DNA from 3 places in the Geobacillus sp. B4113_201601 genome. Region 3 is predicted to be linked to each of the others. Evidence: riboswitches for the same ligand, from Rfam matches in the RefSeq annotation. Region 3 holds a riboswitch; each other region holds the start of a gene.

Region 1 (5,122 bases), on a different contig from region 3:
CGTGCAGCGAAGCGGTGACAAAGCGCGGCGGCGTCTCCCCGCTACCCGGCTCATGGCCGTTTTTCCGGTGCAGCGCCAGCGCTGCTGAACCAGTACCGTGGCAGTCGATGAGCGAGGCGATCAATCCACCGTATACAAACCCAGGGATGGCAGTATGTTCGGGGCGCGGCGTGTATACGGTCACCGTCTTGTCCCCTTGCCATCCGGTGCGGAAATGGTGGCCCGTCTCATTCAAACGGCCGCAGCCATAGCACCAAGCGAATTCCTCCGGATAGTCGTCTTGAATGGCGTGAACGATCGTTTCTTCCATGACATCTCCTCCCCTCTTTATTCTTAGTATATCATCCAATTGAAAAAGTCTCGACCCTAAAGCGCACTTTTTGCCCTAAAGTTGCTGTCCATGCTACAATGACCGTCATGAACAACGAAGTGGCTCCATCAGGAATCATTCCCACATGTCAGCCCACACACGGACTGCCATCCGTACAAAACGAAGCTGACAGGACCTATAAGGATGGTGATTTCGGGAAAAATACGGATGGCCACCCATTTTCTATAAAAATGCCGAACTGACGCGGATTTTCATCCTTGGGTGGAGGGCAAACCGTTGCCCATGGAACTTTCCGTGAAAATGCCGAACTGACGCGAGATTTTCACGCCTCGGTGGAGGGCAGATCACACTGCCCATGAAACTTTTCTGATTAAAAAGGCCGCCCATTGGTGTGTGACAGCGGTTTTTCACCGGCCTTCTATGCCACCGGTCGATGTGCGGTCAAGGCAAAAAAATAGAAAGAGGCGCCAGCCACGCTCTGACGCCCAAAGCCCGATCGATGCAAAATCGCGGGCTGCCTGTTTTCATTCTTCTTATCGTTCCGGTTCGTAAAATTCGATCCATTCCCCGTCCGGGCCGAGGAAAAACAAATATTTCGCCCCGTTCGGAAGCGCGGTAATGTCCTCCCAAACGAGCGGAACGCCAAGCGACACGAGCCGCTCTTTCTCCTGTTCAATGCCTTCGACCGTAAATGCGACGTGATGCACTTTTCCTTCCGTCGGCAAATCCGGATTGTATCCTTCGATGAGCTCAACGATGACTTGGCCGTCAAGCCCCAAAAACGCCAGTTTCATCGTCCCGTTCGTATGAATCATCTCGCTGAGCAGCTCGAGGCCGACGACGTTTTGATAAAATACTTTCGATGTTTCAATATCTTTCACTTGGATGCCGACGTGTTCAAATTTTTTGACTGCCATCCGCTGTTCTTCCTTTCTCTCACGTTCTACGATTCAATGGAAAACACAGCCCGCAAATACGGGGTCATTGACGGTGGAAAACGTATTTTTTCCTAGCCCCTGCCATAGATAGCGATCAAGGGCGTACGCCCCCTCCGCTTTCCATCCCTCCGCCTCATCGTTCGTCAGCACGAGGGAAACCATCGTTCCTTGGGTTTCCCATACAGGTGGACATAGCCGTCCCCGCAGTCGATATGCACGACCGCCTAGCGATCGAACCGGATGAGCTCCGTCCGCACGCAGCGCATGACGTGAACGGGAAACGTCGCCGCCACCACATGCGCCGCCATGCAAGCGCGGAGCGACAGTCGTTCCGCCACGCCCCCTCACCTCCCATCATCAAAAACCCCCTTCCGCCTCGGAATGACGCGAAAGGGGGTGGCCGTTCTTATCATCCAAAGCGACATCGCTTTGCGGGTGTTAGCACCTTGCCAGCGGCAGGTTGCTGTGGGGTCATCAAGCCCGTTCTCTCGCCCACTCTTGATAAGACGTATGCAATTTGTCTTCTATCTTATCATACATCATCAAAGGCGGCAATCGTCATTGTTCGACTTCCGGTTGCTCGGACGTGACGCCGACATCTTTCCACGTCAGTTTCGAGCCCGGATCGACCGTAAAGTTGGCGACGCGGTTGTTAACCGCAAGGATGGAGAAGCGATACAGCGTCGGAATGACCGGAACTTCTTCGTTCATCAGCTGTTGCCATTCACTGTAAATTTTCCGGCGATATTCTTTGTCAAACGCCTGCTCCGAATGGCCTTTTTCCAACAGTTCATCGTTTTTCTCATTGACCCAGCGCGAGTAGTTGAACATGACGTTCCGTCCATACAATCCGTATGGATCGACGTCCGTGCCCGTCGCCCACGCGGCTGCGTAAACGTCCACTTTCGGATCATCTTTTTTGACCATATCATAGAAAGAGTTGAACTCCGCCAAGCGTCCGTCCACAAGCTGAACATCGAGACCCACATCTTTCCAGCATTGCATATAAAACTTGGCCAACGGTTCAGCGATGTCCCCGCCGCTCATCGCCAAGAAGTTGATCTTGAATTTTTTGCCGTTCGGATCTTCGCGGAGGCCATCGCCATCCACATCTTTATATCCCGCTTCATCCAGCAATTGTTTCGCTTTTTCCGGATTGTACGTATACCCTTTGATCGAATTGTCATGGTAGCCCGGGAACGACGGCGGAATGAGCGTGTTCGCCGGGAAGCGTAAGCCATGATACAGGCGGTCGGCCACCTCTTGGGTGTTGATGGCGTACGCCATCGCTTGGCGCAGTTTTTTGTTTTGGAATTTCGGATTGTCCATGACGTTTTCTTGCTTTTTCGCATCCCAGTGGCCGAGTTTAAAGCCGATATAGTTGTACGCCAAATCTATTCTGCCGATAAACTGAATATTTTTTGTTCCTTTAGCATTCACATATTGGTCAGTTGGGAATTCTGCAACATCGATTTCCCCTTTTTTCATCGCTTGCAAAATGACTTTCGGGCTGACGACTTTTAAAATGACACCCTTCAATTTTGGTTTGCCATCCCAATAGTCATCATTGCGAACAAACTCGACCGACTCGCCCGGAACGATTTTCTTCACTTTGAACGGTCCGAAGCCGATCGGGTTTTTCCGAATTTTATCCGATTTCGCCAAGTCTTTGATCGGAATGTCTTTCAAGTAATGCTTCGGCAGCGGATAGGCCCAAATGCCGGTCAACACCGACGGATTGGCCTGTTTCCATGTAATCGTCAACGTCTTTTTGTCGATGACTTTAATGCCAGAAATTTTATTCGCTTTGCCGCTATGATACTCTTCCATTCCAACGATGCCTTGGATGAGCGCATCGCCATAGCGGACGCCGGTGTAATCTTTACTGCCAATGACCAAATAGGCGTACTCCAAGTCTTCGGCGGTCACCGGCTGGCCGTCATGCCAGTTGACGTTGTCTTTGATGCGGATCGTCATCGTCTTTTTATCTTTAGATAGCTCATACGTTGCAGCACCGTCATTCGTAATTTCATAGTCGCTATTGATTCGGAAGAGACTTTCGTCAAAAAACTGCATGACTTCTGCATCGGGTTCTCCTTGGTAAAATGCTCGATTGAGCGTCCCTTCAAACGGCGTGTCGGACACAAGGCCGTATTTCAGCACGCCGCCGTCAATGATTTTCCCGTCGTTTTTCACCGTCATCGGGAATTTGCTGGTGTCTTCCTTCTGGGCCGCCGGTTTTTCGTTGTTGTTACCCTTTCCACTCGTTGTGTCGGATTTGCCCGTGCACCCGGCGAGCACGAGCAAGAGCGCGGCGAGAGTCGCCAACCATTTTCTCTTCACATTTTCTCCCCCTTATCCTAGTCGTTGTCTTGCATCAGCCGCACGTTTCAACGCTTGGCCGATAAAATTTATGCACAGCATCATTACTAAAATAAGCAATGATGCAGGCAACCAAACCCACCATTTGTTTTGCAGCACATCCGGATTGGTCGCATAACTGACGAGCGTGCCCAAGCTCGGCGTGCTCTCCGGCAGCCCGAAGCCAAGGTACGTGAGACCGGACTCGATGCCGATGTTGCCCGCCAAATTTAACGTCAAATTGACAATAATGATCGAGCTGAGGTTGGGCAAAATTTGGAAAATAATAATTTTCCAATCCGGCGTGCCGAGCGTTTTTGACGCGCTGACATAATCCAACTCGCGCTCAGCCAGCGTTTTGGCGCGGATCAGCCGGGCTTTGCCCGTCCACAAAAACGCGCTCATGATCAAAATAAACGTCAATACATTATATTTAGGCACAATGGCGACAAAAACAATAACAAGCATCAAAAATGGCAGAACGAGAATGAAATCGATGACGCGCATAATAACATTGTCAATCCAACCGCCAAAATATCCAGCAATCAGCCCGATCGTCAGCCCGATGAGGCCGGTAATGAGCGTAATGGCCAGCCCGATCGTAAACGAATTGCGGGCGCCGATGATGAGCTGGCCAAACACGTCGCGCCCCCCGTAGTCTGTGCCAAGCCAGTGTTCCGCTGACGGCGGAGAATAAATGGAAAGAAAATCGACTTTCACGATTTCCTCTTGATCCAAAAAGAGTGACACGCCATAGACGATCGCCAAAAGGATTCCTAAAATGATGAGCGAGCCAAGCGCGAGCCGATCCCGAACTACCTCCCGCCACATGATCGAAAAGGCAGAAGGGCTTTTCTCGATGTTCGCTCCGACCGGCGTTGGGCCGCTGATTTCCGCTTTCATGTCAGCCGCCTTCCTCCTTCCCTACTCAATCCGGATGCGCGGGTCGACCGCACTCAAAATGATGTCCGACAACAGCGTGCCCACGAGCGTCGCCAGACCGGAAATCATGACGAGCGCCGTCACGACGCTGTAATCCCGCTGCATAATCGACTGCAAAAACAGCTGGCCAAGCCCCGGGTAGCTGTAGATCGACTCCAAAAACACGGAACCGCCGATAAGTCCGGTGATTTCATACCCTAAAAACGCCGCGATCGGCAAAAACGAATTGCGCAAAATATGACGCCAATAGATATGCCGCTCCGGCACGCCTTTCGCCCGCGCCGTTTTTACGAAATCTTTCACTTTCGTATCGACGATTTCGCTGCGCAAATATTGAATCGTAATGACTGTGTTAATCAGCGCTCCCGACAATGCTGGAAGCATAAGATGGTTCAATTTGCTTAAATAGTAAGCGAGCGTCCCTTCCTCGACCTGAACGTCCACGCTGCCGCCGGTTGGAAACCAGCCAAGGTGAAAGCCGAAAATAAACAGCATGATCAAAGCAAAAATGAACAGCGGCGTGGCAAACCCGATATAGCTGTAACCAATG
Region 2 (5,122 bases), on a different contig from region 3:
ACTCCGAGCATCGCAGCATGATAACCAAGATAAAGAGTATTAGCCATTCCTAACGTCAGCCATCCGCCGACCATCAAAATGACCCCAACCATCAAGTTGTGCCCGAAAGTAGCCCAAAACGCCATCGAAGTCGGATGAATGACAAGTTTTTGCGAAAAAATCCCTGCCCCCAATGCAAAGCAGACAACATACACCCCTAGTGACAATAGAAAATACGGGAAATGAGTGTGAATGGCTCGCTTGATCATCATCAATGCCCCCTCACATGCGCCGCGCATATCGAGAACTGTGCCACAATACAAGGTAAAGCATCACGACAAACAAACCGCTGTACCACGCCCAACTCCAACCTTTCAAGAGCATAAAAAAGGCCGAAACGAGCGATGAAAAGATGGTGATGTAAATTAACAAGCGATGAAACGAATGATTTCCGGCTGCAATCAACATATACCCTGCATAATCACGCGGAGATGTCAATGCCGCTTGTTCACCGCTGGCTAAAACAAGGCAGAACACTTCATAATCGGTGCGCAAAATCCGTTTCACAACAAACGGATAGGCTGGCAGCATCAGTATCGCTCCGATTACCGCCCACACCCCTCGATGCACTCCCGATAATCCGATATATTCGATAAACAGCCATCCGCATGCGATTAGGCATGGGTAACTCCCTAATCGCTCAAGCAGCGTCCATTTCGCTTCAATTAACGATCCAAGGGGAGGCGGAGAAAGAAGCCGAAAAACAAGGAGACGCTCCATTTCGCTTTCAAACTGAAAAATGTCTGGAAAGGCATCGGTCATGGCTCGCAACGTCCCTGTCATGACCAAGTATACTTCGAACAGAAACAAAAACAAAAGGATCGCTCCGTTGTGAACGGCCGCCAACAGCGGCAAATTCGCTCCAGCAACCAAGAACAATTCCCCTGGCAGAAACAGCGTCCAAGGCGGCTTGGCCAACTCCTTTGCTTTGCGCATGAACAGACAAAGATCCTTATATAAAATCGCATTGTTCGTGCCGCGAACCGCTAATACCTCAATGGCACGCAGCTGCCATGAATACAGCTTATCCATCGCCTTGCTGGAATGAGAGGCACGAAGAAAAGGAAAACAAAGCAGAGCCAACAGTACAAACCCAGCTCCAACAAGTGATAAAGCAGTGCTTGAAAAGGACCATCCTTCCCCTAAGTGGGCCATGCGTTGATAAAATTGCTGTTGCCAGTGAGCAACGTAATCATCCATATGCGCAAGATAAGAAAGCGACAACCCATACATCCGAACCGCTTGGCGGGACAATTGCAACAGCGGCATTATCGCCGCAAGCACAGCATACCCGAGCGCCAATGAGGCCATGCGAAAGAACAAAGCTGAACATACACGCGCCGCTCTAGTTGTTGAACCGCGCATCATATGCGATATGACATACAGAAGCAGCATCATCGCTTGCCCAAGCCATACCCACACCGCTCCTACCACCCCAAACTTGGCGATCAAGCCGACAGAGGGAGGGAGAAACAACGGCGATAGACGCAGCAAAGACACCGCATAGTGAAGGCCTAGCAACCGCCTCCATACGTGATCATCCCGCACACTAGACAACCGCAAATAGTCAAAATGGTAGCGGCGCTCCAACGCCTCTTTTGACTCCAGCGAAACCCCGATTAGAGGACCGACCGATAAAAAGAAAAGAATCAACATCGTCACAACAGGACGAAACATCATTGTCGATCGAAAACAGATCACTGCAACGAGCGCCGACGAAATGAGCCATTTCGTCGCTTCCAACAACAACAGTGTCGTCCGCGGGGAAAACGGTGATTTTCGCTGTAAAGGGGCGATACTGCTTCGCTGTTTTTGGAGATACCATAGCCATACGAGTCTCACGGCTCTTCCCCCTTTCATCTCATAGGAACGGCAGGGGGCCTTTCTCCCCCTGCCGGTTTCCATGTTACCATGCAATAGCCGCTTTTTGTTCCCGCTCAGCCACTATTTTTTTCACCGTTGCTACAAACGCTGACCAGCCAATTTCCAAAATGGCATCGACTCCGCCTGACAAAATCGCAGTAATTCCAAGAATCATCGAAACGAGCGTGGAGCCGGTCAGCACGATCGAAACAACAGTTGTAGCAACTGCTTGCGACACGCCGAGCGTTCTGGCAATAAGCGTGAACTACTCGTATTTCAAATCCGATCGGACTTTATTTTATTTTCCGCAATAAACGCGAATAAACGATCCCATAAACAAGAACGGCCGCAATCAATGCGATTTTTCCCCACATTGGCATCTTAGCCGCTTTTAAACCAAAGGCAAGGACAATAAACAACACAAACGGCAGGCTAATGAGAATAAAATACGGCCACGACCATCGTTTCATCTATTTCACTCCTGTCTGTGACGCCATTTCTATTAAATTCCTTGTTAACATCATCCATTTTTTATTATACACTTTGACTCTTAAAAAAAAATTAAAAAAAAAGAGAAATGAGTTGACGTTTTTCGTCTTTTTTTAACATATTTCGACATTTTTTGTGCTATCGAAACAAAAGGCTCTTCACTAAAAGTTGTATTTCATGACATGCCTTAACTTATGCATCCACGAAAGAATAGGAACAAATCATTTTTTGCCTACACCTGTTCAGAGAAGTGCACGTTATGGTGATGAACTAAGCAAAAAAGCGATTGGTAAGAAATTGGTGTCAGCGCAAGGAGATGTTCAATAGCCAAAACACAATAGAGGTCGGTGGACTTAGTGCAACATACTACTGATTTCACCTATTTCTCAATTAGAGAGACTTAGTGGAATCCACTTTCTTTTCTGAATGAAAATGCCGGCCTGACGCGAGATTTTCATGCCTGGGTGGAGGGCAAGTCGCGCTGCTCATGGAACTTTTCTGAATGAAAATGCCTCTGATTGGTGTGTGACAACGGTTTTTCACCAGCCTCAATCGGAAAACAGCGCATGGCTTCGTTGAACATCGGCCACTGGAGAATGTCTTTCCCTGCTGAACGTTCGATTGGCAAGCAAAGAGAAAACACCGATTGCCCGCATGGCGGCAGGTGTTTGTAGCGCTATTTCCGATTTTTGCAATCATACAAGAGTTCCTTCTCCCTTGATCGGGCAAATCTTTGGCAAATTTCTTGCTTCACTGTATTGAATAATTTCAAAAAATACATTAAATTATATAGTAATCACCCAAACGGGACGATACAATTGGATACGAATTTTCTTATCAAGAGAGGGGGAGGGACTGGCCCGGTGAACCCTCAGCAACCTGGCGGGCGGCCAAGGTGCTAAATCCAGACAGGCAGCAGCCTGGAAGATAAGAAGAAGCGAACGGAAAGTCTTCTTCTTAGAAGGCTTTTTTCTTTTACTTGCCAAGAAACGGGGGAAATGGAACGTGGGATTGCTTGATGAGTTGAAACAACGCGTGCTGATCGCCGATGGGGCGATGGGGACGCTTCTCTATTCGCATGGCGTTGACCGTTGTTTTGAAGAATTGAATCTATCGAAACCGGAAGACATCGTCCATATTCACGAAGCCTATATCGCGGCAGGCGCCGACGTCATCCAGACGAATACCTACGGCGCCAACTATGTGAAACTCGCCCGCTACGGCTTGCAAGATGAGGTGCCGGCCATCAACCGGGCGGCGGTGCGGCTCGCTAGGCAAGCCGCCAACGGTCGGGCGTACGTGCTCGGGACCATTGGCGGGCTGCGCACGTTAAACAAAAGCGCCGTGCCGCTTGATGAAGTGAAGCGGACGTTCCGCGAGCAGCTGTTTGTCTTGCTGGCGGAGGGAGTGGACGGCGTGCTGCTCGAGACGTATTACGATTTAGAAGAGTTGGAGACGGTGCTCGCCATCGCCCGCAAAGAGACGGACTTGCCGGTCATCGCCCATGTGTCGCTCCATGAAGTGGGCGTCTTGCAAGACGGCACGCCGCTCGCTGACGCCCTCGCCCGCTTAGAAGCGCTTGGCGCCGATGTCGTCGGGCTCAACTGCCGGCTCGGGCCGTACTATATGCTTCAATCGCTCGAGGAAGTGCCGCTGCCAACGCGCGCCTTTTTATCGGCGTACCCGAACGCGAGCCTCCCCGACTATCGCGATGGCCGGCTCGTCTATGAGACGAATGCCGAATACTTCGAGGAAACGGCGAAAGCGTTTCGCGACCAAGGGGTGCGGCTGCTCGGCGGATGCTGCGGCACGACGCCGAACCATATTGAAGCGATGGCGCGGGCGCTGCAAGACCGGACGCCGGTAACGGAAAAAACGGTCAAACGACGCGCCGTGCCGGTGTCGGTCCAATCCGACATTCCATCATCAGCGACGCCGCTTCCCGAACTTGTCCGCGCCCGCCGCTCGGTGATCGTCGAGCTCGATCCCCCGAAAAAATTGGGCATTGACAAATTTCTCGCCGGGGCGAAAGCGCTCCATGACGCCGGCATTGACGCGCTGACGCTGGCCGACAACTCGCTCGCCACGCCGCGCATCAGCAACGCCGCCGTCGCGGCCATCATCAAAGAGCGGCTCGGCGTCCGCCCGCTCGTGCATATTACGTGCCGCGACCGCAACTTGATCGGCCTGCAGTCACACTTGATGGGCCTGCATACGCTCGGCATCACCGACGTGCTCGCCATTACCGGCGACCCGTCAAAAATCGGCGACTTTCCGGGAGCGACATCGGTGTACGATTTATCGTCGTTTGATTTAATCCGCTTGATCCGCCAGTTTAATGAGGGATTGTCGTATTCGGGCAAACCGCTCGGACAAAAAACGAACTTCTCGATCGGCGCGGCGTTCAATCCGAATGTCCGCCATTTGGATAAGGCCGTTGAGCGGATGGAGAAAAAAATTCAGTGCGGCGCCCATTATTTCTTGACTCAACCGGTTTACTCGGAAGAGAAAATCATGGCCGTGCACGAAGCGACGAAACATTTGAATGCGCCGATTTACATCGGCATTATGCCGCTTGTGAGCGCGCGCAACGCCGAGTTTTTGCATCATGAGGTGCCGGGCATTACGCTGTCCGACGATATTCGCGCCCGCATGGCCGCCTGCGGCGACGACCCGGTGCGGGCGGCGCGCGAAGGAATCGCCATCGCCAAAGCGCTCATTGATGCGGCGT
Region 3 (5,122 bases):
TTTCTTGCAAACGCCGGGCGATGGCGGTGATGTCGCGCTTCGTATCGGGATCGCTGCTGCCGCGGCCGATGAGCAAAATCATCGATTCGCCATCGAGGGAAGACGCGCATTCACTGATGCGGTCAATGATGATGTCAATCATCGCATCATGAACGCCAAACGGGGAACCGCAGACGATTTCGACTGCTGGATGGCGCTGTTTCGCCAGCTCGAGCGCCGCCGGAATGTCGCGTTTGGCGTGTCCGGCCGATAGGAGCAAAAGCGGAATGACAATGATGCGCGTCGCTCCTTGGGCGACGCAACGGTCAACCCCGGTGATGATATCCGGTTCCGCCAGTTCGATAAAGCAAAGTTCTTGAATCGGGATGTCGACGGCTGCCTTGCATTGCTCGAAGAAACGGGTCGCTTCCAAGCGCGCGGCAGCGACGCGGCTGCCGTGGCTGACGTATAAAACAGCTTCCATGGCGAACCGCCTCACGATGTGGCGCCAGCGGCCGCAGAGGACCACAACAGCCGCTCATACCATTGAATGTTCGCGCGCAGCCGCACGACCTCCCCGATGATGACCATGCTCGGATTTCGCATTTGCTCGTTGGCGGCGATTTCGGCGATCGTCGCTAACGTGCCAGTGACCGTGCGTTGGGCGGAGGTCGTTCCCCATTCGATGACCGCCGCCGGTGTTTCGGGCGACTTCCCATATTTCATCAGTTGGCCGCAGATGGAGGATAAGCGCTGAATCCCCATATAAATGGCAATGGTGTCGATGCCTTTGGCTAAGCTTTCCCATTGAATTTCGTCGCCGCTTCCTTCGCGCCGGTGCCCGGTGACAAAGGCGACGCTTGAGCTGAACTCGCGATGGGTGACCGGGATGCCGGCATACGCCGCTGCGGCGATGGCAGAGGTGACACCGGGAACGATCTCAAACTCAATCCCATGCTTGACGAGCGCTTCCGCCTCTTCGCCGCCGCGCCCGAACACGAATGGATCGCCGCCTTTTAAGCGGACGACAGTTTTCCCCTTTTTGGCATGCAGGACGAGCGCGCGGTTGATCGTTTCCTGCTGCATGGCGTGGCAGCCGGGCAGCTTCCCGCAAAAGATCAATTCAGCGTCCGGCTTGGCGTATGACAACAACTCTTCGTTAATGAGACGGTCGTACAAAATGACATCCGCCCGTTGAATGCATGTTAGTCCTTTGACGGTGATCAGTTCCGGATCGCCAGGGCCGGCGCCGACAAGGTAGACTTTTCCCATCGTTGTTTCCGCCCCTTCGTGCATGATTCAGCCAACCGCCGGAGCGCGGCGTGAATGCCTAGCTGTGCTTTTTATTGTACATCGTTTGCTTTTGTGCGCAAACGACTTTGGCAAATGTTCTTCCGTTCTTTTGAGCAAAGGAGGAACAATCAGTCCGCCTTCGCTGCCGGGATCATTCTCCGTTCGCGCAAATAAGCGAGCACTTGCTCGACGCATTCTTCGACCGAATAGCGGTCGGTTTCGATCGTCAGCTCCGGCGCTGTCGGCGCTTCGTACGGCGAGTCGATGCCGGTAAATTCGCGAATTTCCCCGCGGCGCGCTTTTTCGTACAGCCCTTTTGGGTCGCGTTTTTCACATTCTTCAAGCGGACAGCTAACATAAATTTCGATAAACTCGTCCTCGTCGACGAGACGGCGGACGAGCGCCCGGTCTTCGGCAAACGGGGAAATAAAGGCGGTTAGAACAAACTGGCCGCTGTCGACAAACAGTTTGGCCACTTCACCGATGCGGCGGATGTTTTCCGTCCGGTCGGCGGCGGAAAAGCCGAGGTCTTTGTTGAGCCCGTGGCGGATGTTGTCACCGTCTAATACGTAGTTTTGAATGCCGAGCTCAAACAGCCGTCTGGAAACGGCGTTCGCCACCGTTGATTTGCCGGAGCCGGACAGCCCGGTGAACCAAAGGATGGCGCTATGATGGCTGTTGCGCTCGCGCCGGTCTTGTTTCGTGACCGATGTTTGATGCCAAACGATGTTCGTGCTCATGACGCTCCTCCTTTACCGCGTTGACGGGGTGACCGCTTCGCGCTGTTGCAATCCTTTGATCAAGACGGCGGCGACTTCCGGGCGGCTGAACGTGCTTGGCGGCACTTGGCCGTTGCGAAGCATTTCACGAACTTTCGTGCCGGAAAGAACGACATGATGCTCAGCATCATGCGGGCACGTTTTCGTTGACGCCATGCCTTCGCATTTCGTGCAATAAAAGCTATGTTCGAAAAAGAGCGGCGTGATCCCGAGCTCTTCGGCCGTAAAGTTCGAGAAGATTTTTTGTGCGTCATACGTGCCGTAGTAATTGCCGACACCGGCGTGGTCGCGGCCGACGATGAAGTGCGTGCAGCCGAAGTTTTTGCGCACCATGGCATGGAAAATGGCCTCGCGCGGTCCGGCATAGCGCATGGCCGCTTGGAAGACGCCAAGGAAGACGCGGTCTTTCGGATAATAGTTTTCCAGCAGCACTTGGTAGCTTTCCATCCGGATGTCAGCCGGAATGTCATCTGCTTTCGTTTCACCGACGAGCGGGTTTAAAAACAAGCCGTCGACGATCTCAAGCGCGCATTTTTGAATGTATTCGTGAGCGCGGTGAACCGGGTTGCGCGTTTGGAAGCCGACAACGGTGTTCCAGCCGAGTTCGGCAAACCGCTTCCGCGTTTCGGCCGGATCGAAATAAAACGCGGCGAACGGTCCTTTATCGGTCCGTTTGACAAGCGTGACTTCCCCGCCGACGTACACATCCGGTTTTTCAAACAGTTTGCGCACGCCAGGGTGGGCGAGTTCATCCGTTTTGTAAACGAACGTGGCTTCTTTTGTTTTGTCCGGGCGGTACATATCAGCGATTTCGATGACGCCGTACACGTCGCCGTTATAAACGAGCTTCGCTTTATCGCCGACGGCAAGTTCTTTCGCTTTCTCCTCCGTCACCGCGAGCGTGATCGGAATGCTCCAGACGGTGCCGTCAGCGAGGCGCATCGTATCCACAACCGCGTCGTAGTCCGCTTTCGTTAAAAAGCCGGTGAGCGGGCTGTACGCCCCCGTGCCGATCAATTCCAAATCGCTTAATTCCGCTTTCGACAGTTCGATCGTTTTGGATGCTTCGTCAAGCGGATAATCGGGATTCCAACGATTGATTAATGTGCCGCCATGCGGGATGCTTACGCTCATGTTCATAACCTCCTAGATTGATAGACTGAAAAATCGCTTACATGCCGCCATGTTCATGGCGAAGAAAAAGGAAATGAGAAACGCAATCGCAAGGAGCATACGATGGGTTCCTCCTATGTGAGATGGAGCCCGCACTCGGTCTTCCCTTGGCCGGCCCAGCGCCCGGAGCGCAAATCGTTCGGATCGACTGCCGGCGCTGTACACGGAGCGCAGCCGATGCTCGGGTAGCCGCGGTCATGAAGCACGTTGTACGGAAGATCGTGCTTATACACGTAGTTCCATACGTCTTTCCATGTCCAATGAATGAGCGGACAGACTTTGACCGAACGGAATTTGTCATCCTTATTGATGTATTCGACATGGCGCCGCGTCGGCGATTGTTCGCGGCGCAAGCCGGAAATCCAGGCGGTCACCCCGGTCAGCGCTTCACGCAGCGGAATGACTTTGCGCAGCTCGCAACATTTGTTCGGATCGCGCTTCCATAGTTCATCGCCAAACTGGGCGGCTTGTTGTTCCAACGTCAGTGACGGGCGTTTCATCACGATGCGGAGCGAAGGATATTTTTCTTTCACTTTTTCGATCGTGTCATACGTTTCTTGAAAATGCAGGCCCGTGTCGAGAAAGACGATTTCCGCATCCGGTTTCACTTGGGAAATCAGATCGATCAGCACGATGCCTTCGATGCCAAAGCTACAGGCGTACACCATTTCATCACCGTACTCGCGGTACGCCCAAGCGAGAACGTCAAGCGCTCCTTTTGTTTCATTGTCAGACGGAAAAGACGGTTTTTCTGCCGTTTCCCACTGATCGTACGTGAGCATCGTTTTTCCCTCCTTATAAAACCAAAGAAAATCAACGTGATTAGTTGGATATTTACTCAGCAAGCGGCAGCTCGGCGACAAAAATGCCCTTCCCATTTTGATTGTGGAAAGAGCGGAAGAATTAGCGCCGCCTTATCTTTCAAAATGGAACCCATTTTGCTGGAATTGGCACCTTGCTAGCCAGAGCAGGTTGCCGGAGTTCATCGGGCCAGTCCCTCCCTCGCTCTTGATAAGCGTATGCAATGATGGAATTGATTAAAATTTTAGCACAATTGCCGCCGATGTCAATCCTAGTTTTTCGATGGGAATTATGTTTATCGTGGCGGGCAAGCGCCTTTGGATCATGGCTGGCCGGTGCGTCATGTCAGCGAACCCCGCGGTTCGGCGGAAAGACGCCCCGTTTTCCGCCCTTCAAAACCGCGCGTCCTTACGACCGGCAAGCCTTTACTTTTTGCGCAGATTCCCGAGTTCTTCCACAATGGCTTGCATTTCACTCGGACTGAACGCCTCGCGTTTCATCACCATCTCGAAAATCTCTTTCAATTCATCGTACCATTCCTCGGAAAAATGTGATGGCTTCATCGCTTCCCAATTGAGCATTTTTAATTTTTGTTTCAATTGGTCAATCATGTATTCGACGTTTTCCGCCGACGGTTTGGATAAGTCCATGATTCGCGCTCCTTTCATAACGGTTATCATGTATTGTACCACACCGGCGCTGAAAAGCGGGAGAGAAGATCGTCTGTTGCCCAGCCGAGAAACAGACGGTATGGTAAAATGGAGAGGTGGGCCTGTGCGGTGAAAGAGAGGCTAGGCCGGCGAGAAAAAAGAAACAATACCGAATGAAACGATGTTCATCACGATGGCGAAAGGGAGGCCGTTTCGGATGGTGAAAGTGCTGTTCGTTTGTCTTGGAAACATCTGCCGTTCGCCGATGGCGGAAGCTGTTTTTCGCCATTTGGTGAAAGAGCGGGGACTAGAGCATGTCATCACCGTTGATTCGGCGGGAACGGGCAGCTGGCATGTGGGAGAACCACCGCATGCGGGAACGCGGCGAATTTTAAGCGAGAACAAGATCGATTATTCCGGCATCCGCGCCCGGCAAGTCGCCCGCCG

What was found. Region 3 has a riboswitch for S-adenosylmethionine ahead of B4113_RS14730 (phosphoadenylyl-sulfate reductase). Riboswitches for the same ligand answer to the same signal wherever they lie in the genome.
Region 1: it holds a riboswitch for S-adenosylmethionine, as region 3 does, so the genes downstream of both, B4113_RS04015 (VOC family protein) here and B4113_RS14730 (phosphoadenylyl-sulfate reductase) in region 3, are expected to answer to the same signal.
Region 2: it holds a riboswitch for S-adenosylmethionine, as region 3 does, so the genes downstream of both, B4113_RS04850 (bifunctional homocysteine S-methyltransferase/methylenetetrahydrofolate reductase) here and B4113_RS14730 (phosphoadenylyl-sulfate reductase) in region 3, are expected to answer to the same signal.

Annotation. Positions count from the first base shown of each region.
Region 1 is NZ_LQYX01000029.1:12,102-17,223, reverse strand. It holds gene B4113_RS04020 (PaaI family thioesterase) at 1-310, opposite strand, end outside; gene B4113_RS04015 (VOC family protein) at 865-1,248, opposite strand; SAM riboswitch class I at 1,673-1,777, opposite strand; gene opp4A (oligopeptide ABC transporter substrate-binding protein) at 1,828-3,612, opposite strand; gene B4113_RS04000 (ABC transporter permease) at 3,625-4,533, opposite strand; gene opp4B (oligopeptide ABC transporter permease) at 4,555-5,122, opposite strand, start outside.
Region 2 is NZ_LQYX01000035.1:58,633-63,754, forward strand. It holds gene B4113_RS04835 (stage II sporulation protein M) at 1-248, opposite strand, end outside; gene B4113_RS04840 (hypothetical protein) at 262-1,881, opposite strand; gene B4113_RS04845 (uberolysin/carnocyclin family circular bacteriocin) at 1,946-2,158, opposite strand; gene B4113_RS20055 (hypothetical protein) at 2,196-2,372, opposite strand; SAM riboswitch class I at 3,223-3,325, shown strand; gene B4113_RS04850 (bifunctional homocysteine S-methyltransferase/methylenetetrahydrofolate reductase) at 3,397-5,122, shown strand, end outside.
Region 3 is NZ_LQYX01000101.1:25,159-30,280, forward strand. It holds gene B4113_RS14710 (sirohydrochlorin chelatase) at 1-463, opposite strand, end outside; gene cobA (uroporphyrinogen-III C-methyltransferase) at 475-1,251, opposite strand; gene cysC (adenylyl-sulfate kinase) at 1,401-2,012, opposite strand; gene sat (sulfate adenylyltransferase) at 2,025-3,185, opposite strand; gene B4113_RS14730 (phosphoadenylyl-sulfate reductase) at 3,299-4,006, opposite strand; SAM riboswitch class I at 4,136-4,242, opposite strand; gene B4113_RS14735 (DUF1128 domain-containing protein) at 4,451-4,675, opposite strand; gene B4113_RS14740 (low molecular weight protein-tyrosine-phosphatase) at 4,893-5,122, shown strand, end outside.